Regions from separate parts of the Mesorhizobium sp. P2_F8 genome, predicted to be linked through region 1. Evidence: riboswitches for the same ligand, from Rfam matches in the RefSeq annotation. Region 1 holds a riboswitch; the other holds the start of a gene.
What was found. Region 1 has a riboswitch for thiamine pyrophosphate ahead of AC1DZP_RS09520 (YkoF family thiamine/hydroxymethylpyrimidine-binding protein). Riboswitches for the same ligand answer to the same signal wherever they lie in the genome.

Region 1 (15,778 bases):
GTGCCGGAGCCGCCGGCGCAGTCCGGTTGGGGTTGACCGCGCCGTCCTATTCTGGGACAGCGCGGTCAACGATTCGTTAAAATTTTCCGGAACTAATAAAGCGTATGCTAATTGCATCGGCGCCCGGCAATTTTCATTTCGGCGGCTGCCTCGCCTTCCCGCCTGCACACAATGACGGCCGAACGGACTTGAGTGCACTGTCACGGTAATTCCGGGCCAGGCTGTTTCAAAGCAGGGCCAGGCCGCATTTGAACCGCCACACAATCCGCAATGTTCACAGCCTCGCTTTCGCGGGGCTTTTTTCATGGAGCAAGCCCTATGGCCCGACCTGCAACTGCCGCCGTTCGCCTGTTGACCGGCGAACGCGAACCCGTGCGCCTGGCAACAACGGGCAACATCATCTTGTCGGGTCTGAAGACCATCGACGGCGTGCTGACCGAGGTCGGCGACCGGGTGCTGGTGACCCACCAAACAGACCAATCAACCAATGGCATCTACACGGCCAGCGAAGGCGTATGGTACCGCGCAGCTGACGCGCGCACGTCGCGGACTATGCAGAAGGGGACCACTGTCTACGTGCAACTGGGGTCGGGGAACGGCGCGAAAACGTACCAGTTTAACACTGTCGACCCAGTCATCGGCACTACCAGCCTCAGCATTACGGGGGATGCCGATCCGGTGCTGAAATCTGACATCGTCGATGAAGATGACATGCACTCAAACAGCGATCAAAAAGTGCCCACACAGCAAAGCGTCAAAGCCTATGTGGACAATAACATTTTGCTTGCCTACGGCGGCGCAAAGGCCGCGCTGGCGGCAAAGGCCGTTGACATGTGGAACGGCGTGTCCACACAGATTGAGTGCTTTGGGGACAGCACTATGCTCGGTGTTGACAGCGGTCTTGGAGGGATTACTCCACAGCCCGCCCCGGACAAGCTGCAATCCGTGCTGCGGGATTACTATTTTAGCTCTGCCGTTACGGTCACCAATCGTGCGGTCAGCGGTTCCCGTTCACAGCAGATGCTTGAGGGCACCGATGGTTCCGGCTCAACATTCGAAGCCAAGATGGCCGTCAGCACTGCGGAGATCGTCATCTGTAATCACTGCATCAATGACTGCCAGAACATACCCCCGACCACACCGGATCAATATCGGAAAAACCTGCTGACATTTGTCAATGCTTGCATCAAGTACGGCAAAATTCCGATCCTGCAGACGCCCAATCCGATGTTTGCTATTGCCGCCTTGGGGACGCCCGACAAGGCAAACCGACTGAAGAACTACGTTCAGATCATGCGGGACGTGGCACTGGCTACCGATGCGCCTCTCATCGAGGTTTACGACCTGATCAACTCATGGGTGCGCACTGGCCGCTACCGCGTGTCGGACCTTGTGCCGGATGGATGCCACCCCACGGTAATCACCTATCGGGCTATTGGCTTACAGATGGCGACCCCCTTCTTGCATCCTCATGCTGGTCTTGCTGGTCCTGAACAGTTTATATCGACCATCGAGGGAGCCGTTACCATCGATCCAGCGAATGCGCCCCTCCCTGCGCCGGCCACACGGACAGGCTTCCAGTTAATCTCGGACGCCATAGACCACGCCAAGAGCCTCAAGGTTGCGGTGCGCGTCGACGTGCCGGGGTTAGACATCTGCATCGCCTATCCCATCTGGGCTGGCGGCAAGAACGGTGTTGACGTCGCTTGGGATCAAGTGTCGGTTGGTGGTATCAACCAACTGTCGACAGCCGCTTTTGGCGGTGACTTTGTGCATGATCACGAAGTGTGCATCGCGCGGGACGTTCCCGTTGGGCTCCATCTGCTCACCATGGCATCCGGTGGCGGGACAGCCTCCCTCGGCCTTAGCTACGTTAGATCGAGAAGGACGAGAACCAAGAAGGCATTCGTCGGAGGTGCGCAAAGCCGTGACCTTTGGAGGGATCGCGCCTTGCAGACGATTACGCACTATGGGGCCGGTCCAGACAGCGCCTTCATTGAAGACGATCTCCTGATCTCGCCGCATTTTGCAGCGGGTGGGCTCGACATCACCTTCAACTCAAACATGGCGAAGGACACTCAATTCATCCTGTACGGCGTCACGACAGTAGCCTCTGGTGGTGCTGGCCCCCTTACAGCCCGTATGGGAGTCGGCGTCGGACTGGATGCCTCCGGCTTCGTCAACGTCTACCAGTTGACAGGCGCCGCCACATACGCAACGACCGCTCTTAACGCCGTGGATTTTAGCGGTGTGGCCCGCCAATGGCGGCTTATCCTTGCGGCCGGTACGTCTAACCTTCAAGTCTTCGTCAGCGGTGCCAGCCTTGGCACCGTGGCGCTCACCGGGCCATACCTTGGCGGCTTCATGGGGGCGCGCGCGAACGGCGCAGGCAAAACCATCATCGTCACCGACCTTCGCGACATCGAGCATTAGCGCCCGGCGGTGATCTTGCGTCGAAATTCTAATCCATGTACGGCAGGGACATCACGGTTTGGCGGTGGGTCGATCTGGGAAAAACAATGACGCCGGGCAAGTCGGACCGCTTCCCCTACCTCAGCGCGCTGCGTGGTATAGCCGCCTTGTGGGTCGTGATGGCTCACGTCGCGCTGATGCCCAATCCGCGCTTTGTGCTTTCATGGTGGCCGGAAACATTAGTCCGAAGCGGCGTCATGGGCGTCAATCTGTTCTTCCTTGTGAGCGCCTTTTCCCTCTGTCTCACAATGCCGAAGCACGACAACGAACAGAGGCCATATCTCGGCTTCATGCTGCGGAGGTTTTTTCGGATAGCTCCGCTGTTCTATGCCGTCGTAATCTTTTCGTATTGGTGGAACCCGGCCGGCCTTCCCTACAATCTCAAAACGATCCTGGCGAACCTGACGTTTATTTTCAACTTCATCCCAGGCCGTGGCTACCAGACCTCCATCATCTTTGCGGGTTGGACGATTGGTGTTGAGATGGCGTTCTACCTGGTGTTCCCCTTCATTTACGCGAAGACCAAAAGTGTAACCTTGGCGATCCGAGCGCTTGTCATTGCGCTCGTCGTGGCCACGGTCTTTCGCTCGGTCATCGGGGATCTAGTGGCAGACCCGGGCATCTACATTCGTCAATCGATATTTGACCTGGCGCCGATGTTCATGTTCGGAATCATCGCGTTTCATGTGGTTCAGATTGCCGGCGAATGGACCCATAGACGGGCGATCGGCGCCGTCCTGCTGGCGTCCGTGCCGCTTCAGTTCTATGTGATTGTCACGGGTAGGGTGCCATTTGGCCCGGCTATCTATTGGCAAGGGCCGATGTTTTTTTGCCTGCTGGTTGGGCTCTACCTGTTCCCCATCAAGCCGCTGGTCAACGCGGCAACGAGATGGCTAGGCGATATCAGCTATTCGGTCTACCTAGTGCATGGTCCGATTATTGCTGCTCTTTTTCCGTTGTTCGGACGGCTTCGGCACTCAGGGCTCAGCGAACTTCAGGCCTATGCGCTTGCGCTCTCAATATCGTTACTGTGTATCGTCCCGGTCGCAACGCTGACTTTCCACGCATGGGAGAACTGGACCAATGAATGGGGCAAACGCTTTGCCTCGCGACGCGCCGGCAAAAAGCGTGTCGAGATTGATGGGGTCAAGCTCGAGAGGCCGGCAGTGCCTGTCGCCGCCTAACCCTAGGGTGAGTTCTTGCCGGCCGCCTGCTTTGTGTCGAGAAACGGGAAGATGGCTACGCCGTTCTTGGCCGCTATAAGTTGCACACCGGCTTTCGTCCAATGCATGCTATCCCAAAAAACCGGCGCGGATTTGTCGGTAAATATTTCGCACTGGTTATGCGGGCATACGGCAACCAACGGATCGATATAACTTACGTGCGATAGCGTCTTGAGGAAAGTGTCGATCTTTCTAGCCACGGGGCTGATTTCTCGGAATGCGTACTCGTCGATGCCTGCAAAGGTGCCGTGCTTATTAAGCAACTGAAGGCTGCTGCCTGTGAAATTTTTGCTGCCGACAACGTAGATTGGAGCGCTTGTTTGGGATCGCATTTCGTCAACCGAAGTCTGGACGTATGGAAATGCGAAATCTTGCCAATACAGCGCGATCATCACCAGATCGGCATGCTCTAGCGATGCCGGTGTAGACCGGATGAGTGAGTACGCTTCGTTGCAGGGTTTCATAACTGCTGCAGCAAACGGGTTTATTGATTTCCAATACCTGTCAGACAGGTCGACAGGGAGGGTCGGTACGCCACACCGCCAATCGAGTTGGCGATAGATAATTTCGAATTGTTTTGCCGCGCCAGTCTCAACGAGCAGGTTAATGATATCCGCTCCCTGAGAGTCTCCAATGATCAGAAGATGCCTTTTGGTGGTTTTGAAATCGTGCGGTGTCAGCAACGGAGTGGAGTTCGAAAAGGTGTATGTGTGTTCTTTTCTCAGGTCCAAAACATAAGCATTACGGAATGCAGCAGGCATCCGCCAGACCCACCCATCTGTCGCCCAGCTCTCTGTGGCGGCTGCCATGAAGCCGGCAGTGAGGCAGGCGAAAATCAACGTCTTCCCCAACTTCAACGGGCGCGGCTTGCGATAGCGCACTTCGATGAAATGGTAACTGGCTGCGCCAAGGGCCAACGTTGCAACAAGCGAGGCGAGGATCTGCCACACTTCCAAGGCGCCAAATCTATACACCATGAAGACAACCAGCGGCCAGTGAACCAGATAGACCGAATAGCTGATCTTGCCGAGGTAGATAGCCGGTCTGAACTGAGCCTGTCTTGCCAGCCGGCCTTGACCGCCGAGCAGCATCAATGCCGCGCCCAGGACGGGCGCGAGAGCGGCAACGCCAGGATAAGCCGTCCGTCCTGAATAGCCGAAGATGGCAAACAGGATCGCGGCCAGCCCCACGACATAGAGCAGGTCCGCATACACTTTCGACAGCCGTCTCTCGGTAAGAAACACCAGCCCGCCTGCAGCGAACTCCCAGACGCGGAATGGGACGAGGAAAAAGGCTGCCGTCGGATCGTACCCCATCATCCACAGGCAACCCGCAAGTGATGCAGCGAAGGCTGCAGCGATCAAAGAGAAGGCCACCCAATAGCTTTTTCGAACGGCCATGGCGATGAGGAAGGGCCAGAACGCGTAGAACTGCAATTCAACGGCGAGCGTCCAAATGTGAAGCAGCGGCTTCAGAATTGCGCCGGAATCGAAGTAGCCTGACTGCATCCAGAAATCGACGTTGGCCAGTCCAAGCAGAGAGAATATCGCTGACCTCGACAGGTCCTGGAATTGCTCCGGTATGAACAGAAAAGCGGCGACGACGAAGGTGACGATGATGGTTGCAAACAGGGCTGGCAACAGCCGGCGAGCGCGCCGAGCGTAAAAATTCTTGAGTGAGAACCGACCTTGCGCGCTCTCAGTCCAGATGATGCGTGATATCAGATATCCGCTGATTACGAAGAAGACATCAACGCCAACAAATCCGCCGCTAACCGTCGTCCAGCCGAGATGAAACAGCACGACCGCAGCAACCGCAATCGCCCGCAAGACGTCGATATCTGAACGATGATCCGACCTGCTGCCAATATCCGTGGTCGACTTGGCTTCTACCATTTGATTCATAGAAATCGTCTCTACGCGAAGGCCATATTCCAGGCAATCCATTGCGCCTTCCGGGTGCTGATAATCCCCAATCCCCAACGCAATGACCTTGTCATCGCATCGGGCGGTGGTGCGATGCTGTAATTGCCCGGCAGCCGCCGATAGAGGATGGCTTTGGAGACTTCGGGGCTATGCACTATCGGAACGTCCAGGTCCTGCGCGCCGTCGCGTCATTGATGGTCCTGGTCAGTCGTGTGCTTCACCCCTTCATGCCGACGCGGGGGCACTGGACAACGCCTTACATCTACAATTTCGGGCCTGGCGGCGTTCGACATCTTCTTCGTTATTTCGGGCTTCATCATCTACACCGTTGGAGAAAGGGCCGGCAGCCAGTCCATGGACAGGGGCCGGTTTGCCGCGTCGAGCGGTGGCTTCTGGACAGGGTCTGCAATGCCTTGATCGGAATGCGCGTCAGGGTTTCGACAATCCAGCCGGCCGAGTGACTGGACCACTCGCCGAGCGTTTCGGGTTCAGAGTGGTATTTCCCCAACCCGAGTTGTTCCATCCAAGTGTGATGTTCGCCAACGTCCGCCGCTATGTGAGCGCCGGCGCCCCCAAGGCTTCCTCCGGTGCTGGCTGGCCGGATCGAACACCGCCATTGGCAACCGGTTGCTGAGGCGCCGGTGGCTTGGGCGCCAGGCGCGATATGCGTCTGCGCAGCGGCGTCTCGACGTAGCGGAATGAACAGTAGCTGGCGATCGTCACAACGATCAATGTCAGCCCGAACCAGATGGGTTTGGGCAAAAGCGAAATTGGCGTCCACATCTTGAGCGCGACATGGATGGGCAGGTGGAGCAGATAGAGGGAATAGGAGATGTCGCCATACCACTTCAGCACGCCCCGCCCCAACAGGCGCTGGGCAAGCGGGGAGGCTGTCGAAACCAGGACGAGAGAAGGCAGATAGACAAGGTACAGCGTGCCGCCGAAAAGGGATCTTGGCAATTCCAGGACATCGATCATGCCAGGCCAGGACAAGACGTAGAGGACCAGCAGCGCAACCAATGGGACATCGTACGACTTGTCCGGCTCAAGCTCGATACGCCCGGCAACGACGCCGGCGAGAAACAGAGGGGCGGCCTGCATGAGAACGGGCGTGCCGATAGCGGCTCCCAGGAGAATGGCCGCCGCCGCGAGCAGCAGGAAGTTGGCAGCATTGCCCAGACGCTGGCAAATCCACCAGATCAGCGGAAAAACCAGATAGAACTGGATCTCTCTCGGGATCGTCCAGAACACGGATTGGCCGGCCCAGAAAACGTAATGGTGCCACCATCCATCCCATTTCAACCCGTAAAAAGGCTGGCCACGACCTGTCAGCAAAAGCCAGGCATAGGCTGCCGTCACGCAGATCAAGAACAGTGGAAGGACGCGCGCCGCGCGCTTGACCCAGAAGTCGATCACCGCCGAGCCTGAAATTGGGGCAGTCGAATACTTCCTGCCCATCAGAAACCCGGACAGCACGAAAAACAGTTCAACGCCGATGAGCCCGCACCAGGCAAAGGTGAGGGGATGCCAGGGTGTGTCGGTCGCGAAATGCTGAAGGAAGACTGACAGCGCGGCGATGCCGCGCAGCCCATCGAGCGCGAATATTCGCGCATTGTTGTTCAGCAAGTTATTTCCCTCGTCCTGCGCCAACTATAGCCAAATTCCAAAACTCAGCAACCTGCCCGGAGAGGGCGGAAAGGAACTGCCATGGACCGCAACTTTGCGCGGGCGCTTGCGCTCGTCTTGAAATCGGAAGGCGGGTGGTCGGACAATCCAGTCGACCCCGGCGGCGCCACCATGAAGGGCGTGACGCTCGCCAACTTCCGCCGTTATGTGAAGGCGAATGCCACCAAGGCCGACCTGCGCAAGATCAGCGACCAGCAGGTCGCTACCGTCTTCCGCCGCTACTACTGGGATGCGGTGCTCGGCGCCGAATTGCCCGGCGGGGTCGACTGCGCCGTGTTCGATTTCGCCGTGAACAGCGGCCCGGGCAGGGCGGCGAAGACCCTGCAGGCGGCCCTGGGCGTCGCCCAGGATGGCCGGATCGGGCCGGCCACCCTTGCCGCGGCCAGGGCAAGGCCGGCCGGCGTCACCATCGACGGGCTTTGCGATGCGCGGCTGGCGTTTCTCAAACGGCTGCCGACATGGGCAACATTCGGCCGCGGCTGGTCCGATCGCGTCGCGTCGGTGCGGGCTCAGGCCTTGCTGATGTCGGCGGCACCTGTGACCGCGCCGGCGCCTGTGCCGGCCGCGCCGTCGCCCGGCGTCGAAAAGCCCATTGGCGGGGCGCGGGCGGCCCAGCCCGTGCCGCCGGCCGTCAAGACTGCTGCCGCGACCGGCATCCTCGTCCTCATTGCCGGAGCGCTCGCGGCCTTCCGGCAGCACGTCACCGATCTTTTCGGGAGCCTCTTTTGATGAAATTCCTCAACACCAACGCGCTGCACAATCTGCTCAATACGCTGATCGCGATCATCTGCGGTGGCGCCCTGGTCGGCTTCGACTGGACGATGTTCGGCGTCGCCGATCGCACCGCGCTTCAGATCAGCGGCGCCATTGCCCTTGCCAAGATCATCATCAACGCGGTGCGTGACGGTCCGCTCGGCATGGTCGCGCCGCCGCCGCCGGTCGAGGAGAAATGAGATGGGAGCGCTCCTTGGCCAGTTGTGGCCGTATCTGCTTGCAATGGGTGCCGCGCTCGCCGGTCTCTGGACGGCCTACGCCAAAGGCAAGGCCAGCCAGAAGGGCAGGCAGGATGCCGCCGACGCCGCGGCGCGCCGCCAAGCCCAGAAGATCGACGACGCCGTTGCCGGCCGGACGCCGGACGACAACAGGGGGAGGCTGGCGAAATGGTCAAGATCATAGTGCTCTCGCTCCTGCTGGCCGGCTGCGCAAGTGCTGGCGGGTCGTTCTGCGCGGTCGAGCATCCCATCCGGCCGGCAAAGGCAGAAGTGGCGACCCTTTCCGGCGCGACGGTGGCGGCGATCCTGGCGCACAATGAAAAGGGCCAGGCGCTTTGTGGATGGAGGTCGTGATGCACGATCTGTTCGACCTGCTCGGCATCAAGGGACCGGTCGTCGCCGCCGGCCTTGCCGGTGGCGTCCTGCGGGCGCTGTCGCGGCATCGCTACAAGCTGCGCGAAATGGTGGCTTCGCCGATCTGCGGCGCGCTTGCCGCGGCCTATTTGACGCTGCCGGTGGTGTCCTATGTCAGGATCGCCGGCCTGCCGATGCCCGACCCCGCCGACGACACCACCACGCTTGCCGCGGCTTTCCTGATCGGCGTCTGCGCCATGTGGATCTCGGACATCCTGTTCGAGTTTGTCGTTCGCAGGTTCAAGCCGGGGGTGCAGGAGTGAACCGCAAACGGCAACCAACCCCTCCGCCGCTCGTTGACCCTATGCTTGGTTGATCCCTAGCACTCCAGAGCCTGCCCGCTGCCGCAAGGTGGCGGGCCTTTTTGCGTTCCGGCCCGATCAGGCAAGGATGTTGACGGCGCGTGCCGCGACCAGCGCGATGGTCAGCAGCGAGATCATGGCCTCGGCCATCATCAACAGCTTGGCGCGTTGGCTGAGTGGCAGCGTGTCGGTCGGAGAGAAGGCTGTCGCATTGGTGAAGGCGAGGAAGAAATAGTCGACGAAGCCGGGCAGCCAATCGCGGAGATCACGGTCGTTCAGCGTCATCTGCGCAAACAGGAAATCAGCCTGCGCGAGCTTGACGAGGCCGCAGGTCGGCGGCCCGCCCCGGTCGGTGCTCCAGAACCACAGGGCAAAGACGATGACGTTGGTCACCCAGATGTTGAGCGCGTCGATCAACAGCGTCGTGCCGCTGTTGCCGGCGTGCCCCTCCAGCAAGGCTCGCACCAGCAGGACCAGCGAGCCGCAATTCATGACGCTGATGATGGCGGTCATGGTCAGGGCCGTTCTGCGGATCATGACGCGAAACTGGCCGATCGCATGCCATTCGTGATCCTCGACCGCTTTTCTTGTGGCGACCTGTGTCCAGGCCGTGGCCACCGACAAGGGCAGCAGCAGGGCGGCTTCCAGCGCCGGCGCCAGCCAGCGCGGCCCGAAGAAGAGGTTGTTGATGACCAGAAGCTGCAGGCAGATGATGACGAGGACGGCCGCACGCGCCATCCAGAAGTCGAGCGCACGGTAGTGGATGACGGCATGGTGGTGGCGCATCGGGACCCGGATTTTTTCAGACAGGGTCAGACGTGCAACGCTGTCCTGCCTGGGGAGAGGAGCGCCGATGCTCCTGCCCGATCTTGGTGCTGCAATGGCACACAGCTATACTTTTTCGTAAGCTTCGATTTTTGGGGCTGTTCGTCAAACCGGACTATGTGATTTAAGCGCCGCATGGTGGGGATAGATGGATCCATGGATCACTTGGTGCCGGCGGGATTGCCCGCCGCCGGCGTCGATTCCCCATCGGTTTTGTCCAGTCTGATCCGTCATCCATGGCACCTGCTGGCGCTTTTGTGCCTGATGCAGATCCTGTGCTGGACGGTGGCACCGGCGCTTATCAACGTCTCACCGCCCAACGATGTCGTCGAAGGCTTTATGTGGGGACGCGAATGGGTGCTGTTGACCTACAAGCATCCGCAACTTCCGGCATGGCTGCTCGAGACCAGCCATCTCCTGACAGGATCGTTCCGCTGGCCGCAATATCTCGTGGCGCAGTTGACGATCTCGGCGACGTTCGTCCTGGTCTATCTGCTGGCCCGCGACATGCTCGGGCAGAGGCGTGCGCTGGCCGCCGTGCTGTTGATGCCGTCGCTCTATTTCTTCGGCTGGCCGACCCCGCAGTTCAATCATGACTACGCGCAGATGCCCTTCTGGGCCGCTATCTGCTGGCTGTTGTGGCGTGCGGGCCGCGGCGGTGGGCCGATCTGGTGGCTGGCGCTCGGACTGGTGTCGGGCGTCGGGCTCTACGCCAAGTTCTCGACCGGCCTGCTGTTGCTGTTTGGCGCGATCTGGCTGTTGTCCGACGCGCGGGCACGCAGCCGGCTCGCCACGCCTTGGCCATGGCTTGGGCTTGCGGTTTTCGTCGCTGTCGCGGCGCCGCTGGCCATCGAGCTCTACCGCGTCGATTTCCTGCCGCTGACCTACGCCGCCTGGCGCGATCAGTGGGTGATGGCGCATCGCTCCCGCTTTTATTATATCGGCGTCCAGGCGGCCGGACTCTGCGGCTTTTTTCTGGTGCTGGCGATATCCGGGCTGCTTCGGCGCTCGCCCCCGCCGCAAGAGCCGGTCGGGCGCGGTACGCTCGTCTATCTCTTGTGGATGGGACTTGGCCCGGCGATCCTCATCATGGTGGCGTCCCTGTTCACCGGCACAGGCGAGGCCTGGGGCGCGCCGATGTACAATCTTGCAGGCGTCGTGGCGCTCGCCTTCCTGGGCCACCGTCTCGGCGCCGTCGAGATGCGAAAGCTGGTAATCTGCGCGCTCATCTGCATCATCGGCATATCTGGTGCCTATGCGGGCATCCGCTGGACGAAATGCAATCTGCGTGGGCGCATGGACGCCGTCTGCTGGCCGGCGCAGAAGATCTCGGATGAGGCAGAAGCCGTCTGGCACGCGGCGACGCCCGGTCGGCTCGACATCGTCGGCGGCCATAACATTGTTGCGCCGCTGGCGGGCCTCAATGCTTATGACAAGCCGTCGATCTTCACCGAGCTGAACATGCAGTACGCCCCCTGGATCACCAAGCAGCGGCTGCGCGATCACGGCATACTCCTGGTCTGGCCCGGGCGCGACGTGCCACCCTATCTGCAGGCGTGGCTTGGCAAACTGCCGGTCAAAACCGTTCTCTTCGACTGGTCGCTCAAGGCGCCGCCGATGGCGATCAGCTTTGCCGCCGTTCCGCCCGGCGCGCCGCAGCTGCCGAGTGTGATCGACAGCCTCGCCCAACCCGGCAACTGAAGCAGGTCGGGCGGTCCGCTGGACGAAGCAAGAGACAATGCCCATTTATGGGGAGATCCAACTTGCTTTTTGCGCAATTCCAGACGGAAAACCACTACGCATTTTTCCTGGAATTGCTTTTTGAGGAGACGTGATATGGCGACTTCGACCGAACGCGCAGTGCTTGCCGGCGGCTGTTTCTGGGGCGTGCAGGATTTGATACGGCGCTATCCCGGCGTCATCTCCACCCGTGTCGGCTACAGCGGTGGCGATGTGCCCAATGCCACCTACCGCAACCATGGCACCCATGCCGAGGCCATCGAGATCAATTTCGATCCGGCCGTCATCAGCTATCGCACGCTGCTGGAGCGCTTTTTCCAGATCCACGATCCGACGACCCGTAACCGGCAGGGCAACGATGTCGGAATGAGCTATCGCTCGGCGATCTATTACACGAGCGATGAACAGAAGCTCATCGCCGAAGACACCATCGCCGATGTCGACGCCTCTGGCTTGTGGCCGGGCAAGGTCGTCACCGAGGTCGCACCGGTCGGTCCCTTCTGGGAAGCCGAGCCTGAACATCAGGACTATCTGGAGAAATACCCCAACGGTTACACCTGCCACTTCGTCAGGCCGGGCTGGAAGCTGCCGGTTCGCGAGAAGGCGGTTTCGTAGGGTTTACAGGATCGGGGCCAAGGCCCCGATCCACACCTTGCCGCCGTCGCGAATCAAGCCTGCTGTGTCGGATAGAGGGTCAGGATATTGACGTTGACCCTTGGTGGCTGCGAGACCGCGAAGAGCATGGCGGCGGCGATGTCCTCGCTCTCCAGTTGCTCCATGTCGCCCAACCTTTGCTCGACAGCCAGCCGAACATCGTCGCGCATATTGGCGGTGAACTCGGTCCTGACCGCGCCCGGCTCGATCACCGTGACGCGGATGCCGTCCTTGCCGATTTCGCGGCGCAGTGATTCGGCGATAGCGCTGGCCGCATGCTTGGTGCCGGAATAGACCACCGACGGGTGGATGTAGCGGCCGGTGCCCGACGAAACGATGACGATGTGGCCTGATCCCTGCCGTTTCATTGACGGCAGCGCCGCGTTGATCGTGTAGAGCAGACCCAGAATGTTGAGGTCGACCATCTCCCGGTATTCGCGGGTGGTGGTGTTCTGGAAGGGGGCGGCGACGCCGACACCGGCAACATTGAACAGCAGGTCCAGCCGGCCATGGCTTTCCAGCACGCGCCGGACCATGGCTGTGGCCTGCGCCTCGTCGGTGATGTCGGTCTCGATGGCCAAGGCCTCGCCGCCGTTGTCGCGGATGCGTGCCGCCAGGTCGTCGAGACGCTGCCGACGTCGCGCCGCGATGGCGACGACAGCACCTTGCTCCGCCAGCGCCAGCGCGGTTGCCGCGCCAATGCCCGAGGAGGCGCCGGTCACCAAAGCGATTTTTCCGTTGAGTTTCTGCATGTTCGTTGCTCCTGCTCAGAGGGAAATTCAGGTGTGCTCGATGCCGATGATTGCAGCCGTTCGAGGCATGTCCTCAAGCTAGGCAGCAGAAGCCATACCGAAAATGCGATAGGATGCCATCATACTCATTGGAGAATCTGGCATAATGCGAGGTAGCGACTATGCCGAGCTGAAAGCCTTTGCCGCTGTCGTGGCGCATGGCAGCTTCGCCCGTGCCGCTGAGGATCTGCGGATTTCAGCGTCGACGCTCAGCCAGACGATCCGTCAGCTCGAAACGCGGCTTGGCCTGCGCCTGCTCAACCGCACGACCCGCAGCCTCTCCTTGACCGAAGCCGGCGCGCGCCTGCATGCGCGCTTCGCGCCGGCTATGGCCGAGATGGAGGCGGCGGTCGGCGATGCGACGGCCTTGCGCGACACACCGGCCGGCGTCTTGCGCGTCCATATGCCCAGCGTTGCCGCCGCCACCTATCTGGAGCCGTTGCTTGGCCGTTTTCATGAGGTATGGCCGGACATCGTGCTCGATGTGACGATCGACGATGCCGCCGTCGATATTGTCGAGGCCGGCTATGATGTCAGCGCCAGGCTCGGCGAATTTCTCGAAGCTGACATGGTCGCGGTGGCGCTTGGCGGCACGCAGCGCCAACTCGCCGTGGCCTCGCCGGACTATATCGCCCGTTACGGATCGCCGTCGGCACCGGCCGATCTGCTCCAGCACCGCTGTATCAATTGGCGCCGGCCGGGCAGTGCCGGGCCCTACGCATGGGAATTCGCCAGAGGCGGCGAATGGTTCTCGGTCGTGGTCAATGGTCCGCTTGTCGTCTCCAGCCGCGACATGGCGATTGCCGCCGCCGTGCAGGGCGTCGGCATCGCCTTTTGGGCTGAAGACCTCGTGCGCCCGTTGATCGATGCCGGCAAGCTGGTGTCGCTGCTGGATGATTGGTGCGCGGCCTTTCCCGGTTGGTTCCTCTGCTATCAGAAGCAGCGTCATACAGCACCAACCGTACGGGCCTTCGTCGATTTCCTGCGCCATGCGCATACTGGGCGCCAGACAACGCCTGTTGGTTGAAAGTTTGTCGCTCGACGGTCCGGTTTCGCAGGCCTGGCGCAATGCTTTTGGAGGAGCACACCAAAAAAACGGCTTTCGCTTCAACTCGAATGGTGCTTTAACCCGCGCATCCACAGGGGTGCTCCGTACGGTCGGGGCTGAGAAGGGGGCGGCAAGCCCACAGACCCTAGAAGCTGATCTGGGTAATACCAGCGGAGCGAGGCGGGCGATGTTTTCAGGCGCACAGATTTCCCTATATCCCATGGCCGACGATTTCGTCGGCGTCATCCTTGGCGCGCTGGATGGGCTCGACCCCTACCGCGATCGGCTCAGGATCGAGACCGACGACATCTCGACCTTGCTGGTCGGGCCGCCCGAAGTGCTGTTTCCGGCGATGCGAGACCTGTTCGTGGCGGCGGCACGCAGCGGCAAACATTGCGTGTTGTCAGCCACCATCTCGCGCGGCTGCCCTGGCGAGCCAGATGATCCGATCTGCCGTTCCGATGCGCTTGGTGGGCCTGTCGGCCCCCTCGGCCCGCGCAAGGATGCGGCAATCGCCGCGGTGCGTGGCGCGGCTTTGACCGGCCAGCCGGCGGCAGCGCAGTTCTCGCTCTATGTGATGGGCACCGACGACCACATGGAAGAGATCTATGGCTGCATCGATTTTCTCAAGCAGTCCGGCGTCTATGAGCGCTCGAAGCATTTCTGCACGAAATTGCGCGGGGATGCCGGCGCGATCTTTTCGGCGCTGGACGAAGCCTTCTGCCGCTTCGGGCCAGGCGCCGGCCACGTAACCCTCGACGTCACGGTCTCGGCGAACAGCCCGTCGGCCAGCTGAGCGGCCGCATTCGCGACCCCGTCAAAGGTTATGCCCGTGGTCTCATCATCAGCCGCTTCGAGCCCGATCGCGAGCCTTCTTGTCAAGGCAGCACCGGCCATGATTTCGGTCGGGTTGCTGCTGCTGGCTTGGGAGCTCTATGCCACTTATTCCGGCATCAAGTCGACGACACTGCCGGCGCCTTCGCGTGTGTTCGAGCAGGCGATGCTCAATCGCGAAGCGCTGGTCGACAATGCCATTCCGACCATCCGGGCCACGCTGATCGGCTTTGCCTTTTCGCTCAGCGCGGCCTTTGCGCTGTCGATGCTGGTCGACTTCTTCCGGCCGCTGCGGCGTGCGCTGTTTCCCGTCTTCATTGTCAGCCAGACCTTGCCGCTGGTGGCGATCGCGCCGCTGGTGGTGCTGTGGTTCGGCTTCGGGTTGATGCCCAAGATCATGCTGGTGGCGCTGGTCACCTTCTTTCCGATGCTGGTGGCGCTGGTGCAGGGCTACGAGGCGACGGAGGCCGAGATCGGGCAGATGCTGCGCGCCATGGGGGCAGGGCGCTGGCGCGTCTTCTTGTTGGCGCGACTGCCCTCGGCGCTGCCCTATTTCTTCGCCGGCCTGAGGATCTCCATCACCTATGCCGTGGTCGGCGCCATCTTCGCCGAATATGCCGGTGCCGCGAAGGGGCTGGGCATCTACATGCTCAACGCCAAGAACAATTTCCGCCCCGATCTGGTGCTGGCCGCCGTCGGTGTCAGCGCCGCGCTCACGCTCACTCTGTTTGGGCTGACGGTGCTCCTGCAGCGCCTTGCCATGCCCTGGGAACGGGCCGCCGGCCAGCACCCCGCCGGGACGGGGCCGTGGCGATGAGCCGGCTCGAACTGCGGCATGTGCGCAAGGCATTTGGCCGGCTCGACGTGCTCGC
Region 2 (15,778 bases), on a different contig from region 1:
GTCGATTGATCGGCCTGCGGCCGAACGCTCCTCACCCTTCCATCTCCTCGCGCAGCATCTCGAGTTGCAGCCACTCTTCCTCCAATGCGGCCAGCGTCGCGCGCTCCTTGTCGAGGGCGGCGATGGTCTTCTGGAACGAGGCCGGATCGCGCTCGTAATAGGCCGGATCGGCGATGTTGTTCTCAAGCCTCGAGATCGACGCCATCACGGCTTCGATTTTCTTGGGCAGGGTTTCCAGCGCGAATTTCTGCTTGAACGACAGCTTCTTCGCCGGCCCCTTTGGCGCGGCGGCTTCATTCTTGGTCGCGACCGGGGCTTCGCCGGCTTCGGTTTTCGCCCGCGCCTTGCGATCGTCTAGCCTCGTGCCGCCGCGCTGCGCCAGCATGTCCGAATAGCCGCCGGCATATTCGATCCAGCGCCCGCCGCCGTCCGGTGCAATGATGCTGGTCACGGTGCGGTCGAGGAAATCGCGGTCGTGGCTGACCAGGATGACAGTGCCGGCAAAGCCGGCGACCAATTCCTGCAGCAGTTCCAGCGTCTCCATGTCGAGATCGTTGGTCGGCTCATCGAGCACCAGAAGGTTTGCCGGCCGCGCCAGTACGCGCGCTAGCAAGAGCCGCGCCCGTTCGCCGCCAGATAGCTCGCGCACGGGCGTGCGTGCTTGCTCGGCCTTGAACAGGAAATCCTTCATGTAGGAGACGACATGGCGCTGCTCGCCATTGATGACGAGGTTCTCGCCGCGTCCGTCGGTGAGATATTGCGCCAGCGTCTCCTGTGGGTCGACCGCCTCGCGCTTCTGGTCGAGCGTAGCGATCTCCAGATTGGTGCCGAGCCGCACCGAACCGGCGTCGGGCTTCAACTCACCGGTCAGCATCTTCAGCAGCGTCGTCTTGCCGGCGCCGTTCGGCCCGACGAGGCCGACGCGGTCGCCTCGCTGGATGCGGGTCGAGAATCCCTTGACCACGGTGAGTTCGCCGAAGCTCTTCTCGATGTTCTTCGCCTCGATCACCAGCTTGCCGGATTCGGCGGCGTCGCTCGCCACCATGGTTGCCGAGCCTTCGGCGCCGCGATGGCCACGAAAACGCTGGCGCATGGTCTGCAATTCGCCAAGGCGGCGCATGTTGCGCTTGCGCCGTGCCGTCACGCCGTAGCGCAGCCAGTGCTCCTCGCGCACGATCTGACGGCCGAGCTTGTGCTGTTCGCGCTCTTCCTCTTCCAGCACGAGGTCGCGCCATTCCTCGAAATGGCCAAAGCCCTTGTCCAGCCTGCGGGTCTGGCCGCGATCGAGCCAGACGGTGGCGCGCGATACGCGCTCGAGGAAGCGGCGGTCGTGCGAGATGACGACGAGCGCCGAGGAAGTGCGGACGAGCTCTTCTTCCAGCCATTCGATCACCGAGAGATCGAGATGGTTGGTCGGCTCATCAAGCAGCAGAATATCGGGCTCCGGCGCCATGACGCGGGCGAGTGCCGCGCGCCTTGCCTCACCGCCGGAAAGATCGTTTGGCCGCTCCTCGCCCGACAGGCCGAGATGCTCCATCAGATAGCTGGCGCGGTATGGATCGTCGGCAGGTCCGAGCCCGGCCTCGACATAGGCGCGCACCGTCGCAAAACCCTCCATGTCGGGCATCTGCGGCAAATAGCGAATTGTCGCCGAAGGCTGCCGGAATACCTCGCCGTCCTGCGGCTCGATCAGGCCGGCGGCGATCTTCAGCAGCGTCGACTTGCCAGACCCGTTGCGGCCGACCAGCGCGATCTTGTCGCCGGCCGAGGCGGTCAAGGCGGCGCCATCGAGCAGCGGCGTGCCACCGAAGGTCAGTTTTATCCCGTCGAGATTGAGAAGGGGCGGGGCCATGTCAGCTTTCAGGTAGTGGATAAGGGTGGGCGAGCAACAGCGCGCGGCCCTGGCCGAGTGTGATTTCGAGGCGGCCCTTGACCTCGTTGGAGATGGTCAATGACGAACCGAACGCCACCTTGACGCGGTCGAGCGGCCATTTGGCGCCGGCAACGGTCAGGCCGGAAAGATCGGAAAAGCCGAGGACAGAAAACAACGTGCCGTCGGCATAGTCGAAGCTGGACTTCCCGTGCAGCAGCGGAGAGCCTTCCTGCGCGCCGCTGGTCAAAACTATCTCTGTTCCGGCTTCGGCCAGCCGCAGCGCAAGTGCCAGATGCAGGAAGGCGTGGTCGGCGCGCTTGCCGCCGAAAGCGCCGGCGAGCACCAGGCGGGTCGCGCCGCGCTCCAGTGCGGCGGCGACCGCCAGTTCGCCATCGGTCTGGTCCTTCTCCGCCGGAAAGGTCCGACGGGGCACGGCGGCGAGGTCGTCCGGCAGGTTGGCCGGCACGGAATCGAAATCACCCACCCACAGTTCCGGGACAAGGCCCAGCAGACGCGCATGGCCGATGCCGGCGTCGGCGGCGATGACGTGGGAGCCTTCGACCTGGTGGTCGAGCCGTGGCGTGCGGATGAGATCGCCGCCAAGCAGGATGGTGAATGTGCTCATATCGTGTGGCCCTTACCAGCCCGGCACGGGAAACGGAAGGCCGGCAAACTGCCACTTGCGTGAGGGATCGGCCCGGCCTATGTCTCGAAACGCTCTAACGGGGTGCCGGACGCGATCTTCGCGGACCGGCTGAGAGGCAAACTCGCCAACCCGCTGAACCTGATCCGGTTTGTACCGGCGGAGGGATTAGACGTTTCGGACAGTCCGGCGCCTCAATTCCTTTCAATTCGAACGAAGGAGGCGCCGATGCGCACGCTTTTCTACTCCCTTGCCTCAGCTGTGGTTGTGGCCCTGTCCGGACCTGCCTTGGCCAAGGACAAGCTCACCGTCTACACCTATGAGAGTTTCACCGCCGACTGGGGTCCGGGTCCGGTTGTGAAAAAGGAATTCGAAGCCGAGTGCGGCTGCGATGTCGAGTTCGTCTCCGTCGCCGACGGCGTCGCGCTGCTCAACCGCGTCAGGTTGGAAGGGGCATCGACCAAGGCCGACATCGTGCTCGGCCTCGACACCAATCTCACCGCCGATGCCAAAGCCACGGGCTTGTTTGCGCCGCATGGCGCGGTGTCCGACGTCAATGTGCCGGGCGGCTGGAGCGACGATACATTCGTTCCCTTCGACTATGGCTATTTCGCCGTCGTCTACGACACTGAAAAGCTGAAGAGCCCGCCGAAGAGCCTTAAGGACCTGGTCGAAGGCAGCGCCGACGACAAGATCGTCATCCAGGATCCGCGCACCTCGACCCCGGGTCTCGGCCTGCTGTTGTGGGTCAAGTCGGTCTATGGCGACAAGGCGCCGGAAGCCTGGGCCAAGCTCAAGTCGAAAGTGCTGACCGTGACGCCGGGCTGGAGCGAGGCCTATGGCCTGTTCACCAAGGGCGAGGCGCCGATGGTGCTGTCCTACACGACGTCGCCGGCCTATCACATGGTCGCCGAGAACACCGAGCGCTACCAGGCAGCGTCGTTCGAAGAGGGCGAATATTTGCAGATCGAGGTCGCCGGCATCACCACGACTGGGGCGAAAAACCCGCTGGCGGAAAAGTTCATGGCTTTCATGACCGGACCGAAATTCCAGGATGCCATCCCGGAGACCAACTGGATGTTCCCGGCCGGCAAGACCGACAAGCCGCTCAACCCGGCCTTCGACAAACTGGTCAAGCCGACCAAGACCTTGCTGTTCAGCCCGGAGGAGGTCGCCGCCAACCGCAAGACCTGGGTCGATGAATGGCTGGCGGCGATGAGCAAGTAGGATTCAAGATTCGCCATATGTTTGTGCCAAGTCACCCCCCTCTGGCCTGCCGGCCATCTCCCCCGCAAGGAGGGAGATCGGCAGCTCTGTCGCCTCGCTCATTCCTGCCATTTTGGAAATTGGCCTGGGTGGCGAAACGAGCAATCGCCCCCCTTGCGCGGGAGATGTCCGGTAGGACAGAGGGGGGTGGGCGGGAACTAGACCTTAGCCAAGCATTTCAATCAATTGACACCCATGACAGCGTTGGGTAGCGCGACATGCCCACGCGCCATCCAGCTGACCCCCGCATCACCGCCGGCATCGTCGCGCTCGCCGCCATCGCGCTGCTGATCGGCGGCGCGTTTGCCGGGCTGCTTTTCGAAGGCGCTCACGACTTCTCCGGCGCCTGGGCAGCCTTCGATCCTTATCTGCTGCGCGTCGTTCGCTTCACGCTCTTGCAAGCGGCGCTCTCGACGCTGCTTTCGGTCGGGCCGGCGCTGTTGGTGGCGCGCGCGCTGTCGCGGCATCCGCGCTTCCCTGGCCGCGCCTTCATCCTGCAGCTGTTCGCCGTACCGTTGGCGCTGCCGGCCATCGTCGCGGCACTCGGCATTCTCGCTCTCTATGGCCGTGCCGGTTATTTCGCCGGCGTGTTCGCGGTGATCGGCGGTGGGAACTGGCCGGGCATCTATGGCCTGTCAGGCATCCTCGTCGCGCATGTCTTCTTCAACCTGCCGCTCAGCGTGCGGCTGTTCCTCGAGGCATTGCAGACCATTCCCGCCGATCAGTGGCGGTTGGCCAGCCAGCTCGGCATGGGCGCGCGGCCGGCGTTCCGGCTGATCGAATGGCCAACGCTGCGTGCGGCGTTGCCGGGTGTCGCCGGGCTTGTGTTCATGCTCTGCATCACATCCTTCACGATCGTGCTGACGCTCGGCGGCGGGCCGGCCGCGACGACGCTGGAGGTCGGCATCTACCAGGCGCTGCGCTTCGATTTCGATCCCGCGCGGGCCGTCACGCTGACATTGCTGCAGATTGCCTTGACGTTTGTCGTCGTGCTGGCGCTGACGCGGCTTGGCGCCAATGTGGTCGGCGACACCAATCTGCCGGTGGCGCCACGCCGCTACCTCTCCGTCAATGGGACAGAAACCTTGCTGAACGTCGTGCTCATCGTGCTCGCGCTGCTGTTTGTCGTCGGACCGATGGCGGCCACTGTGATGGCCGGGCTTGGCGCCGATCTCGGCCGGCTGGCCGGCGAGGCCGTCGTGCGGCAGGCGACGCTGACCAGTGCGGTGCTGGCCTTCCTGTCGGCCCTGCTTTCCGTGACGCTGTCGCTGGCGCTGACCATGGCGCGCCGGGCGCTGGCGCTGAACCGCCGCTCCGGCGCAAAGGCGATGCTCGAGCATGCCGCCGATACCGGCGCCGGTTTTGTCCTCGTCGTGCCGCCGATCGTCGTCGGCGCCGGCTGGTTCCTGTTGCTGCGCCATGTCGGAGATGTCTTTGCCATCGCCCCGGTCATGGTCGTCACCGTCAACGCGGTGATGGCAATGCCGTTCGCGCTGCGCGCTGTCCGTCCCGCCTATGATGCGGCGAGCGAGCGTCACGAACGGCTCTGTGCGCAGCTCGGAATCACGGGCTGGAACCGGTTGATGCTGGTCGACTGGCCGTCGCTGCGGCGGCCGCTCGCCACCGCCTTTGCTTTCGCCATGGCGCTGTCGCTCGGCGATCTCGGCGTCATCGCGCTGTTCGGCAGTGATTCCGTGCAGACCTTGCCTTACCTTCTGTTGGCGCGCATGGGCAGCTACCGCACGCAGGACGCTGCCGGCCTGGCGCTGCTGCTCGGCCTGGTCTGCCTCGCGTTGATCATGGCGACGCACTGGCTGGGAACGGAGAAGGACCGGGATGCCTGACGGGGTGGCCAGCAGGACTGAAAAGGGCGCCCCGGTGAGGCTGGACCAGGTGTGGTTCAGCTATGGCGAGGCGCCGCTCGTTTTCGATGTCGATTTCGCCGCGGCGAAAATCACCGCCGTCATGGGGCCGAGCGGTTCTGGCAAGTCGACGCTGCTCAACCTAGTGGCGGGCTTCGAGACGCCGCAGTCGGGCCGCGTGCTGATCGGTGGGGCCGATGTCAGCGCTGAGCCGCCGTCGGCGCGGCCTGTGTCGATGGTGTTCCAGGAAAACAATCTCTTTGCGCATCTTTCGGTGGAGCAAAATGTCGGGCTTGGCCGCTCGCCATCCTTGCTGCTGACCGACACGGACCGCGCCGCGATCGCCGAGGCGCTCGAACGCACTGGCCTTGCCGGCAAGGAAAAGCGCCTGCCACGCGAACTCTCCGGCGGTGAGCGCCAGCGCGTCGCCCTGGCCCGGGTCCTGGTGCGCGACCGGCCAGTGCTCCTGCTCGACGAACCCTTCGCCTCGCTCGGACCGGCGCTGCGCGACGACATGCTGGATCTGGTCGCCGCGGTGCATGTCGAACGAGGCATGACGGTGCTGTTCGTCACCCACCAGCCCGAGGATGCCCGCCGAATCGGCGAGCACGTGGTGTTTCTGGACAATGGCGTTGTCGCGGCAACCGGCAAGGCGGACGAATTCTTCACCGGGGCTGGCCCGGAAGTGTTCCGGCGCTATATCGGCACGGGTGCCGGGGATGCCGTATCACGAGATGTTGCCCGGAAGCGGACATAATTTACGGTCAAACCGGCTCCAGGCGATGCGGCGCTTGCTTGCCATGGCTGGAGGAGTGTGGCTAGGTCCGCCCTACTGGTCCGGCACAGGCCGTGATTTGCCTGCAGCATCCGCCGCTCGCCCCCGAGGGGACGCGCGACGGATGCTGCAGCAGTTTGAGATAGCGCATGACATTTTCCGAAGATCGCCCCCGATTTTCGTGGTCATGCGCCGGGACCCGAAAGGAAGCCGTTCTGGCGATCGGCGTTGACAAACTACGAATGAATCCGCTGGCGCGCTTTCTCGCGTTGGCCGGCTTTGCCGTGGCGCTGGCGAGCTGCCAGATGTTCACGCCTCCCGAGGTTCAGGAATCCGGCTTCCAGCCTTCCGACAGGCCAATCACTGTCGACAATGTCGCTGCCAACAGCAAGCTCGCCGAACTGGCCAAGGCGCAGCATCCTCGCATCCTGGCCACCTATGGCGGCGAATACTCCGATCCCAAGCTCGAGCGCATGGTCGCCAAGGTGGTCGGCAACCTGACCGTCGTGTCGGCCAATCCGACGCAGACCTATCGCATCACCATTTTGAATTCGCCCAACGTCAATGCCTTCGCGCTGCCGGGCGGTTATCTCTACATCACGCGCGGTCTGCTGGCGCTGGCCAATGATTCGGCCGAGCTTGCCGCGGTCATCGCGCATGAGATGGGCCACGTCACCGCCAACCATGGCTTGCAGCGCCAGCAGCTGGAAGCCGAGGAAGGCCTGGCGACCAAGGTGGTTTTGGATGTGCTCGGCGACAGCCCGACCGCCAAGGCGGCGCTGATCCGAGGCAAGCTCAGACTGGCGCAATTCTCGCGCAACCAGGAGCTGGAGGCCGACGCCATCGGCATCAAGTCGATCGGCGAAGCCGGCTACGATCCTTTCGCCGCCGGCCGCTTCCTGCAGTCGATGTCGGCCTATACCGATTTCCGCTCGATCAGCGGCGCCACCGACGCCAGCCTCGACTTCCTGGCCACCCACCCCAACACGCCGCAGCGCATCGATCTGGCGCAGCGCCATGCCCGCCAGTTCGGCGCGCCCGGCTTCGGCACGCGCGACCGCGATTCGTTCCTCGCCGGCATAGACGGCCTGCTCTATGGCGACACGCCCGAGGAAGGCTATGTGCGCGGCGAAACCTTCCTGCATCCGGGCCTTGGCGTGTCCTTCTCGGTGCCCCAAGGCTTCATCATCGACAATTCGGCTGCGGCGGTGACGGCAACAGGGCCTGGTGACATGGCGATCCGCTTCGACGGTGTTTCGATCGACAAGAACCGGGCGCTCACCGACTATATCCGCAGCGGCTGGGTGGCTGGGCTAGACGACAGCACCGTCAAGCAGGAAACGATCAACGGCAACGAGGCGGCGACCGCGCATGCCGGTGCCGAAGGCTGGCAGTTCGATATCGCCGTGATCCGCGCCGGCGGTCAGGTCTACCGGCTGCTGACGGCGGCGCCGTCGGCCAGCACGTCGCTGGATGCGGTGGCGCGTTCGGTGAGCGGATCGTTCCGTATCCTCAGTGCCGCGGAAAAGGCGGCGCTGAAGCCGCTGCATATCCGCGTCGTCACCGTTCAACCCGGGCAGACGATGGGCTCGCTTTCCGCCCAGATGGTTGGTGTCGACCGCAAGCTCGACCTGTTCCGCGTGCTGAACGCGCTGTCGCCGGGTGCCGCGGTCTCGGCCGGCGACAAGGTCAAGATCGTCACCGACAAGTAAGACGCCTGCCGCGGGTCAGGCGGCAGTCGCCAGAAATTCCGGATTCTGCTTCACCAGCGCTACCTTGAGCTTTTCCATGGCGCGCGCCTCGATCTGGCGGACGCGTTCCTTGGAGATGCCAAGCGTCTCGCCGAGCGCTTCCAGCGTTGCACCTTCGTCGCTCAACCGGCGTTCCTCGATGATCCGGAGCTCGCGGGCGTTGAGGGCGGCGAGCGCCGCTTTCAACCACACGGAGCGGCGCTCGACATCGATCGTGTCGCCGACGACCTCGTCGGGCAGAGGATCGTCCGAGACGAGGAAATCCATGCGCTCGTTCGAACCCGCGTCATCGGCAACCGGCATGTTGAGCGAGGAGTCGGGCGCCGACAGCCGCGAATCCATCATCGCGACGTCGGCCTCGGAGACGCCGAGCGCCTGCGAAACCTCGCGATAGAGCGTTGCGTTGGACAGCGGTTCGGTGCCGTTGGCCAGCCGTGCGCGCAAGCGGCGCAGGTTGAAGAAAAGAGCCTTCTGCGCCGAGCTGGTGCCGCCGCGCACGATAGACCAGTTGCGCAGGATGTAGTCCTGCATCGAGGCGCGGATCCACCACGTCGCGTAGGTCGAAAACCGCACCTCGCGTTCAGGCTCGAAGCGGGCGGCCGCTTCAAGCAGGCCGACATGCCCTTCCTGGATCAGATCGCCGAGCGGCAGACCGTAGTGGCGGAATTTGGAGGCCATGGAAATGACCAGCCGCATATGCGCAACGGTGATGCTGTGCAGCGCGTTCTGGTCGTTGTCTTTTTTCCAGAGCAATGCGAGCCGGTGCTCTTCTTCACGTTCGAGGTAGGGAGCCCTCATTGCCGCGCGGACCATGATCCGTCCTGCAGTGTCTTCCATCATGAGGCGCTCCCTGGCTCAGGCGATGCGGATGACTTTGCAAACTTGGCAGGGCGCCCGGGTTGAAATCGCAGCGTCGTGCCCTAGAAATCCAGAACGTGCCATGCAGGAAAATGGTTCCGTAGCCGTTGGCGGCTGGATTTGTTGTCCGAGGGATCTCGGCGATGATCGGTGACCCTGTCGATTGCGGCCAGAAAGCACTATTTCGAGAATCTGATTTCAGAAGTTGGTTGTTTTTGAAATCCTGTTCCTTATTTTTTCGACTTGTATCTGCCAGTTTCCAACCCTCACAACATGCCGGACAGCCGGCCAAGGACGGGATCACAGAAAAATGAAATGGCTCAAGTCGCTTATCATCGCCGGAACACTGCAGGCTCTGGCTGTCACGTCGGGCCATGCCGGCGCCAATCTCGACCAGATCAAGCAGGCAGGCGTCATCAAGGTCGGTACGGAAGGCACCTATGCGCCGTTCACCTATCATGACACTTCGGGCGCTCTGGTGGGCTTCGACGTCGAAATCGCCAAGGCCATCGCCGACAAGCTCGGCGTCAAGGCCGAGTTCCTCGAAGGCAAGTGGGACGGGCTGATCGCCGGTCTCGACGCCAATCGCTATGATACCGTCATCAACGAAGTCGGCATCACCGACGCGCGCAAGGCCAAATACGACTTCTCCGATCCCTACATCGCCTCCAAGGCGGTGCTGATCGTGCGCGGCGACAACACCGACATCAAGACCTTCGCCGATCTCAAGGGCAAGAAGTCGGCGCAGTCGCTGACCTCGAATTTTGGCAAGCTCGCAGAAACAAATGGCGCCGAACTCGTCGGCACCGACGGCTTCGACCAGTCGATCCAGCTGCTTCTGACCGGCCGTGCCGACGCCACCATCAATGACAGCCTGTCGTTCCTCGACTTCAAGAAGCACAAGCCCGACGCCAATGTGAAGATCGCCGCGCAAGAGGAAAACGCCGACTATTCCGGCGTCATCGTGCGCAAGGGCGATCCGGAACTGGTTGCGGCGATCAACAAGGCGCTGGCCGACATCAAGGCCGACGGCACCTATAAGAAGATCGCCGACACCTATTTCGGCCAGGACGTTTCGAAGTAATTCATGCGTGAGGCCGGTCTCCGGCTGATGAGATATCAAGCGGCGAGCCGTCTTTGACGGTCCGCCGCTTTTGTCATGATATGCCGAGCGCATTCGCGCTCTGATCAAGCCGCCTCGACCATTTGGAGGGTCTTACGTGCCGCACTGGCTGCAACTGATGCTGGAGTCGCTGCCTTCGCTGTTGTGGGCGGCCCTGATCTTCACCGTGCCGTTGACACTGCTGTCCTTCGTTCTGGGCTTGACGGTCGGCCTCGGTGCAGCGCTTGCCCGGCTATTCGGCCCGAAGCCGCTGGTCGCGCTTGTGCGCTTCTATGTCTGGATCTTCCGCGGCACGCCGCTGCTGGTGCAGCTGTTCCTGATCTTCTACGGCCTGCCGTCGGTCGGCATCCTGCTCGACGCCTTTACCGCCGCGTTGATAGGCTTCACGCTCAACATCGGCGCCTACACGTCGGAAATCATCCGCGCCGCAATAGGCTCGGTGCCGAAGGGCCAGTGGGAAGCCGCCTATTCGATCGGCATGACCTGGAGCCAGGCGATGCGGCGCACCATACTGCCGCAGGCCGGACGGGTCGCGGTGCCGCCGCTCTCCAACACCTTCATCTCGCTGGTCAAGGATACGTCGCTGGCCGCCGCCATCACCGTGCCGGAAATGTTCCAGGCCGCGCAGCGCATCGTCGCCACCACCTATGAGCCGCTGATCCTCTATGTCGAGGCGGCGATCCTGTATTTGGCGATGAGCTCGGTGCTGTCGGCCTTGCAGACGCGGCTGGAAGAACGACTCAACCGCTATGGCGGCTTCCTGGAGGCGCGCTCATGATCGGCCTCACCAACATCGAAAAGCGCTTCGGCGACAATCTCGTGCTGAAGGGCGTGACGGTCACCATCGCCGAAGGCAGCGTCACGGCGCTGGTCGGCCCTTCGGGTGGCGGCAAGAGCACGCTGCTGCGCTGCATCAACCTGCTGGAGATCCCGACATCCGGCACGGTGCGGATCGGTGACGAGACGCTCGAGTTCCACCCCGGCGGCAAGGTTCCGTCCAGGGATATCCAGCGCTTGCGCCTGCAAACCGGGATGGTGTTCCAGAACTTCCAGCTGTTTCCGCATCGCACCGCGATCGAGAATGTCATGGAGGGCCTGGTGACGGTGCTGAAATGGCCAACGGAGCGGGCGCGCGAGCGGGCACTCGCTTTGCTGGAAAAGGTCGGCATGGCACACAAGGCCGACGCCTGGCCGGCAACGCTGTCGGGCGGCCAGCAGCAGCGCGTGGCGATCGCCCGCGCGCTCGCCCCGTCGCCGAAAGTGCTGCTATGCGACGAGCCGACCTCGGCGCTCGACCCGGAACTGGCGCAAGAGGTGGTCGACGTGCTCGGCAAGCTCGCCAGCGAAGGGACGACCATGGTGATGGCGACGCATGATCTGCGCCTCGCCTCCAAGATCGCGCAGGAGGTGGTCTTCCTCGATGCCGGCGTCATCGTCGAGAAAGGCCCGGCGGCCCTGCTGTTCGGCAATCCGGAACACCAGCGGACCAGGCGTTTCATTGCGACGCTGAAGCAAGAAGCGGAGAGGGAAGGCGGCGGTGAGGCGTAGGCGCCGTCCTCGCTTCAGCCTATTGTCCCAGAAACAAAAAACCCGGCGCGAGGCCGGGTTTTTCATGGATTCAAAGCTGAAAAAGTTCAGGCAGCTTCTTCCTGCTCGGCTTCCTCATTGTCGGCCTTGGCGCCCCGCTTAGGGCCCTTGTTTAGGTTGACCTCGATCAGGCGCACGGCTTCGGTTTCCGACATCCGGTTGACCGCCGCGATCTCGCGGGCCATGCGGTCGAGTGCCGCCTCGTAGAGCTGGCGTTCGGAATAAGACTGCTCGGGCTGGTTGTCGGCGCGGTAGAGGTCGCGCACAACTTCCGAGATCGAGATCAGGTCGCCGGAATTGATCTTCGCATCATACTCCTGGGCGCGGCGCGACCACATGGTGCGCTTGACGCGGGCGCGGCCCTGCACGACTTTCAGTGCGCGCTCGACATAATCCTCTTCCGACAGCTTGCGCATGCCAATGGAGGTCGCCTTGGCGACCGGCACCTTCAGACGCATCTTGTCCTTCTGGAAGTCGATGACGAACAGTTCCAGCTTGTGCCCAGCGACTTCCTGCTCGTCGATCGAGACGATCTGGCCGACGCCATGCGCCGGATAGACAATGTACTCGCCGGTCTTGAAACCGTGACGCGCAGCGGTGGACTTCTTCTGCGGGGTTATCGTTGCCATTGCGCCCTGAACTCCTTGTTGTGGTACCGGCGTCCTGCCGGCCCGAACTCGCGCGATCGGGGAAACCGATCGTTAGCCGCACAACAGATGAACCCATCCGGAAAAGCCGGGACCGGCAAACCGCAATAGTGCGACCGCCTGGCCCAGATTGCTCTGGTCCGGAATGAGATTTTCACCTTTCAGTGATTTGGGGCGTCTGCGCCATAAATCGACGTTGTGTCACCGGCATGTTTGGCTGATGTAACACAAAAAGTCGGAAGAATCAAGGTTTTGCTGCATAAGCGAAGGCCACAGTTAAGCGCCGCCTGTCAAGGCGCTTTATGTGACCTGTCTCTTACCCAACGTAATACCAGCCTTTGCGGACCTGTTGTCAATCGCCTTCGCCGGGCTCGGCCGAGAAGTATTTCTCGAACTTACCGGCCTCGCCGTCGAAGGATTTGGCGTCGGCCGGAGGTTCCTTCTTGGCGGTGATATTGGGCCATTTCTCGGCGTATTCGGTGTTGATCTGCAACCATTTGTCGAGCCCTGACTCAGTGTCGGGCTTGATCGCGTCGGCCGGGCATTCCGGCTCGCAGACGCCGCAGTCGATGCACTCGTCGGGGTGGATGACGAGCATGTTCTCGCCTTCGTAGAAACAATCGACCGGACAGACCTCGATGCAGTCCATATATTTGCATTTGATGCAATTGTCGGTCACGACATAGGTCATCGGTCGGCTCCGGGACGTCCCATTTTGTTGGGCTTTTTCCGTGAGGTAACGCCTTTGCCCGCCGCTTGCAAGGGCAGCCATGCCTGGTGGCATCAGCGTTTCCGAAATGGAATTCCAGACTGCAGGCCCGGTAGGGATCGGTCAGGTCCCGCGAAGTGCCTTGTTTGCCGGGTTCAGGGTTCGTTTTGTGCGTCTCGTTGCCCCAAAATCGTCGCGCACTTTTTGGCCGACCCATCAGTCATCACCAAGCAAGCGGTCGGTCTGGCGGCGTTCCTTCTTCGTCGGGCGGCCGCTGCCGGCCTCGCGCAGCGCCGGAATTGCATCGGGAGGGGCTTCGCCCGTCGGCGCGGGCGGCGGCGAGATATCCTCGTACAGCGTGCGTGCCTCCTCGGCCGGACCACGCCGCACGCCGGCGGTCAGCACCTTCCAGACGAAGATCCGACGATCAAGTGTGATGGTCAGGACGTCTCCAGGCTTGACCAGATCGGAGGCCTGCGCTGCTTTGTCGCGATTGATGCGAACCCGGCCGGCGACCACAAGTTTCGCCGCCAGCGAGCGCGATTTCACGGCGCGCGAGAAGAACAGCCATTTGTCGATGCGCTGGCGGTCTCGGGCAGCCGTTGGGGCAACCATCGACGCGAGCCCTGAGTCTACTTCTTCAGCTGGTCGCGCAAAGCCGCGAGCTTGGCGAAGGGCGAGTCCGGATCGAAGTGCACCGGGCGCTCCTCGCGCGGCTTCGGCTGGAAGGTCGGCTTTCCGCCGCCCTTGCCTCGATCGGGGCCGCCACCCTTGCCATCCGGCCTGCCGCCCTTCCAGTCGGGCCGACCTTCGCGTCGGTCGGGGCGCTCGCCTTGTGGGCGGCCTTCACGACGCTGCTCGCCCTCGCCCTGCGGCTTGGGCTTGAACTTCGAGCGGTCGAAGCGCGGCTTGCCGGTGCCGTCGCGCCGCCCCTCGTGGGCAGGACGTTCTCCAGGCGTGGCTGCGGCCGGCGCACCGGCAGCATCCGCAGGCGCGTCGTTTCGGCCGCGCGCCTGTCCGTTGCGCGAGCGATTGTTGCGGCCGGGATGGCGGGGGCGCTGTTCGAAACGGCCCTGACGCCACAACAGGATCGGCTTTGGGGCCTCGGCTTCCGGAGCGGGCTCGCTGGCGGCTGCATCGGCTACCACGACAGGCTCGTCCGACGTCACTTCAGCCGCGGGCGCAGCTTCGGAAACTGGCTCGGCCGATGCAGTCGCGACAGGTTCGGCTTCCGTCTCTGGCTCGGCAGCCAGCACGGGTTTGGCGACCGCGTCGGCGACGGCCTCGGTTGCTGCTTCTTCCGTGGCTTCGGCCGGCGCTTCGGGTTGTTCTTCCGCGACCGGCTCGGCCGCCGCTTCCGCTATGGTTTCGACAGGAATTTCGGCGGTGGCCTCGACAGCGGCAGCCGGCTCCGAACCTTCGACCGGCGCCTCCGCAGCCGCGTCGACCGCCGTGGCTTCCGCTGCCTTGGCCTGCTCGGCCCGTGTGGCCTCTTCAGCCGCGGCCTTCGCCGCCGCCGCTTCGCGCGCGGCATTGTCCTGCGCCTCGAGCCGCGCCTTGACCTCGACGGCCGGCTTCGGCTCGGCACGGTAGCCGAGACCTTTCAGGATCTCTTCCATGTCGTCGGCGGTGGCGCCGAGGATCGACATCATCGGCGGCGTCACCATGAAGGACTGGCCGTCATAGGCGCCGTCCGGCCGTTGGCCGAGACCAGGCTTCCAGTTGGTCGCCGGGCGGATCAAATCCGCCAGCCGCTCCAGAATGTCGATGCGCACCGCGCGGCGGCCGAGATTGCGGTAGCCGGCAAGCTTGTAGAAGGTCTTGTCGAAAGTGGGATCGATGACCACCGAGGTGCGGCCGGAGGCGAGTGCATGGACCACGTCGCCAAAGCCCGGCTTGTCCTTGCCGTCGTTCTTCAGCGCCCACAGCAGCGTCACCAGTCCGGCTGGCGCCGGCTTGATCAGCGCCGGCACGAAGACATGGTAGGCGCCGAAGCGCACGCCGAGCCGTCGAAGGGCTGCACGGCCCTCCTGGTCGAGCGACTTCATCTCCTCGGCAATGTCGCGGCGGTTGATGAGGCCGAAATTCTCGACCAGCTGGAAGGCGATACCGCGGCCGATGCCGGCAATCTGATCGGCGTTCTTCAGGTCGACCAGCGGCTTCAGCAGCAACTCGATCTGGAAATTGACGAAACGTTCGGCACGCGCCGCGACCTTGTCGCGCGCCGGGCCGGTCAACTGTTCGTCGGCCAGCAGCACGAGGCGCGGCTTGAGCGTGTCTTCGCCGGCAACCAACGTGCCGATCGGCGCGCCGATCCAGCGCAGCGTGCCATCCGAGCCAAGTGCGATGTCGCCATTGGCGCTAGCACCGAAGCGTTCGGCGCGCGCTTCGAATTCGGCGGCCAGCGCCTTCTGGGCGGCGGTGCGCACAGCCTTGGCGTCTTCGCCGCCGGCGGTCTGGTCGGCGGTGAAGCGGAACCCTTGCAACTCGCCGACATGATGGCCTTCGACAAGGACGGTTCCGGTAGGACTAATTTCGGCTTCAGGCATGGTATTTTCTCTAAGGCGCCGCATGAGGACGGAAGTCCTGCGGTCTACGAAGCGTTTCGTCAACCGCTCATGCAGCGCATCCGACAATCTGTCTTCGATTTCGCGCGTCTTTTCCTGCCAGTGTGCCTGATCGGC

Region 2: linked by a shared signal. The riboswitch ahead of thiB (thiamine ABC transporter substrate binding subunit) and the one ahead of AC1DZP_RS09520 (YkoF family thiamine/hydroxymethylpyrimidine-binding protein) in region 1 are both predicted to bind thiamine pyrophosphate.

Annotation. Positions count from the first base shown of each region.
Region 1 is NZ_JBFUFB010000003.1:426,344-442,121, forward strand. Features, by position in the region: gene AC1DZP_RS09450 (SGNH/GDSL hydrolase family protein) at 319-2,433, shown strand; gene AC1DZP_RS09455 (acyltransferase family protein) at 2,469-3,656, shown strand; gene AC1DZP_RS09460 (acyltransferase family protein) at 3,659-5,641, opposite strand; gene AC1DZP_RS09465 (acyltransferase family protein) at 6,173-7,246, opposite strand; gene AC1DZP_RS09470 (glycoside hydrolase family 108 protein) at 7,328-8,035, shown strand; gene AC1DZP_RS09475 (hypothetical protein) at 8,035-8,259, shown strand; gene AC1DZP_RS09480 (hypothetical protein) at 8,261-8,482, shown strand; gene AC1DZP_RS09485 (hypothetical protein) at 8,467-8,652, shown strand; gene AC1DZP_RS09490 (hypothetical protein) at 8,652-8,975, shown strand; gene AC1DZP_RS09495 (hypothetical protein) at 9,093-9,800, opposite strand; gene AC1DZP_RS09500 (glycosyltransferase family 39 protein) at 9,996-11,540, shown strand; gene msrA (peptide-methionine (S)-S-oxide reductase MsrA) at 11,676-12,194, shown strand; gene AC1DZP_RS09510 (SDR family oxidoreductase) at 12,248-12,985, opposite strand; gene AC1DZP_RS09515 (LysR family transcriptional regulator) at 13,131-14,051, shown strand; TPP riboswitch at 14,156-14,269, shown strand; gene AC1DZP_RS09520 (YkoF family thiamine/hydroxymethylpyrimidine-binding protein) at 14,260-14,868, shown strand; gene AC1DZP_RS09525 (ABC transporter permease) at 14,968-15,723, shown strand; gene AC1DZP_RS09530 (ABC transporter ATP-binding protein) at 15,720-15,778, shown strand, end outside.
Region 2 is NZ_JBFUFB010000001.1:455,995-471,772, reverse strand. Features, by position in the region: gene AC1DZP_RS02260 (ABC-F family ATP-binding cassette domain-containing protein) at 32-1,852, opposite strand; gene AC1DZP_RS02255 (thiamine diphosphokinase) at 1,854-2,498, opposite strand; TPP riboswitch at 2,587-2,701, shown strand; gene thiB (thiamine ABC transporter substrate binding subunit) at 2,745-3,743, shown strand; gene thiP (thiamine/thiamine pyrophosphate ABC transporter permease) at 4,001-5,626, shown strand; gene thiQ (thiamine ABC transporter ATP-binding protein) at 5,619-6,401, shown strand; gene AC1DZP_RS02235 (M48 family metalloprotease) at 6,662-8,131, shown strand; gene AC1DZP_RS02230 (RNA polymerase factor sigma-32) at 8,147-9,010, opposite strand; gene AC1DZP_RS02225 (amino acid ABC transporter substrate-binding protein) at 9,339-10,112, shown strand; gene AC1DZP_RS02220 (amino acid ABC transporter permease) at 10,249-10,929, shown strand; gene AC1DZP_RS02215 (amino acid ABC transporter ATP-binding protein) at 10,926-11,699, shown strand; gene AC1DZP_RS02210 (CarD family transcriptional regulator) at 11,786-12,367, opposite strand; gene fdxA (ferredoxin FdxA) at 12,738-13,076, opposite strand; gene AC1DZP_RS02200 (RNA-binding S4 domain-containing protein) at 13,311-13,709, opposite strand; gene AC1DZP_RS02195 (helicase-related protein) at 13,727-15,778, opposite strand, start outside.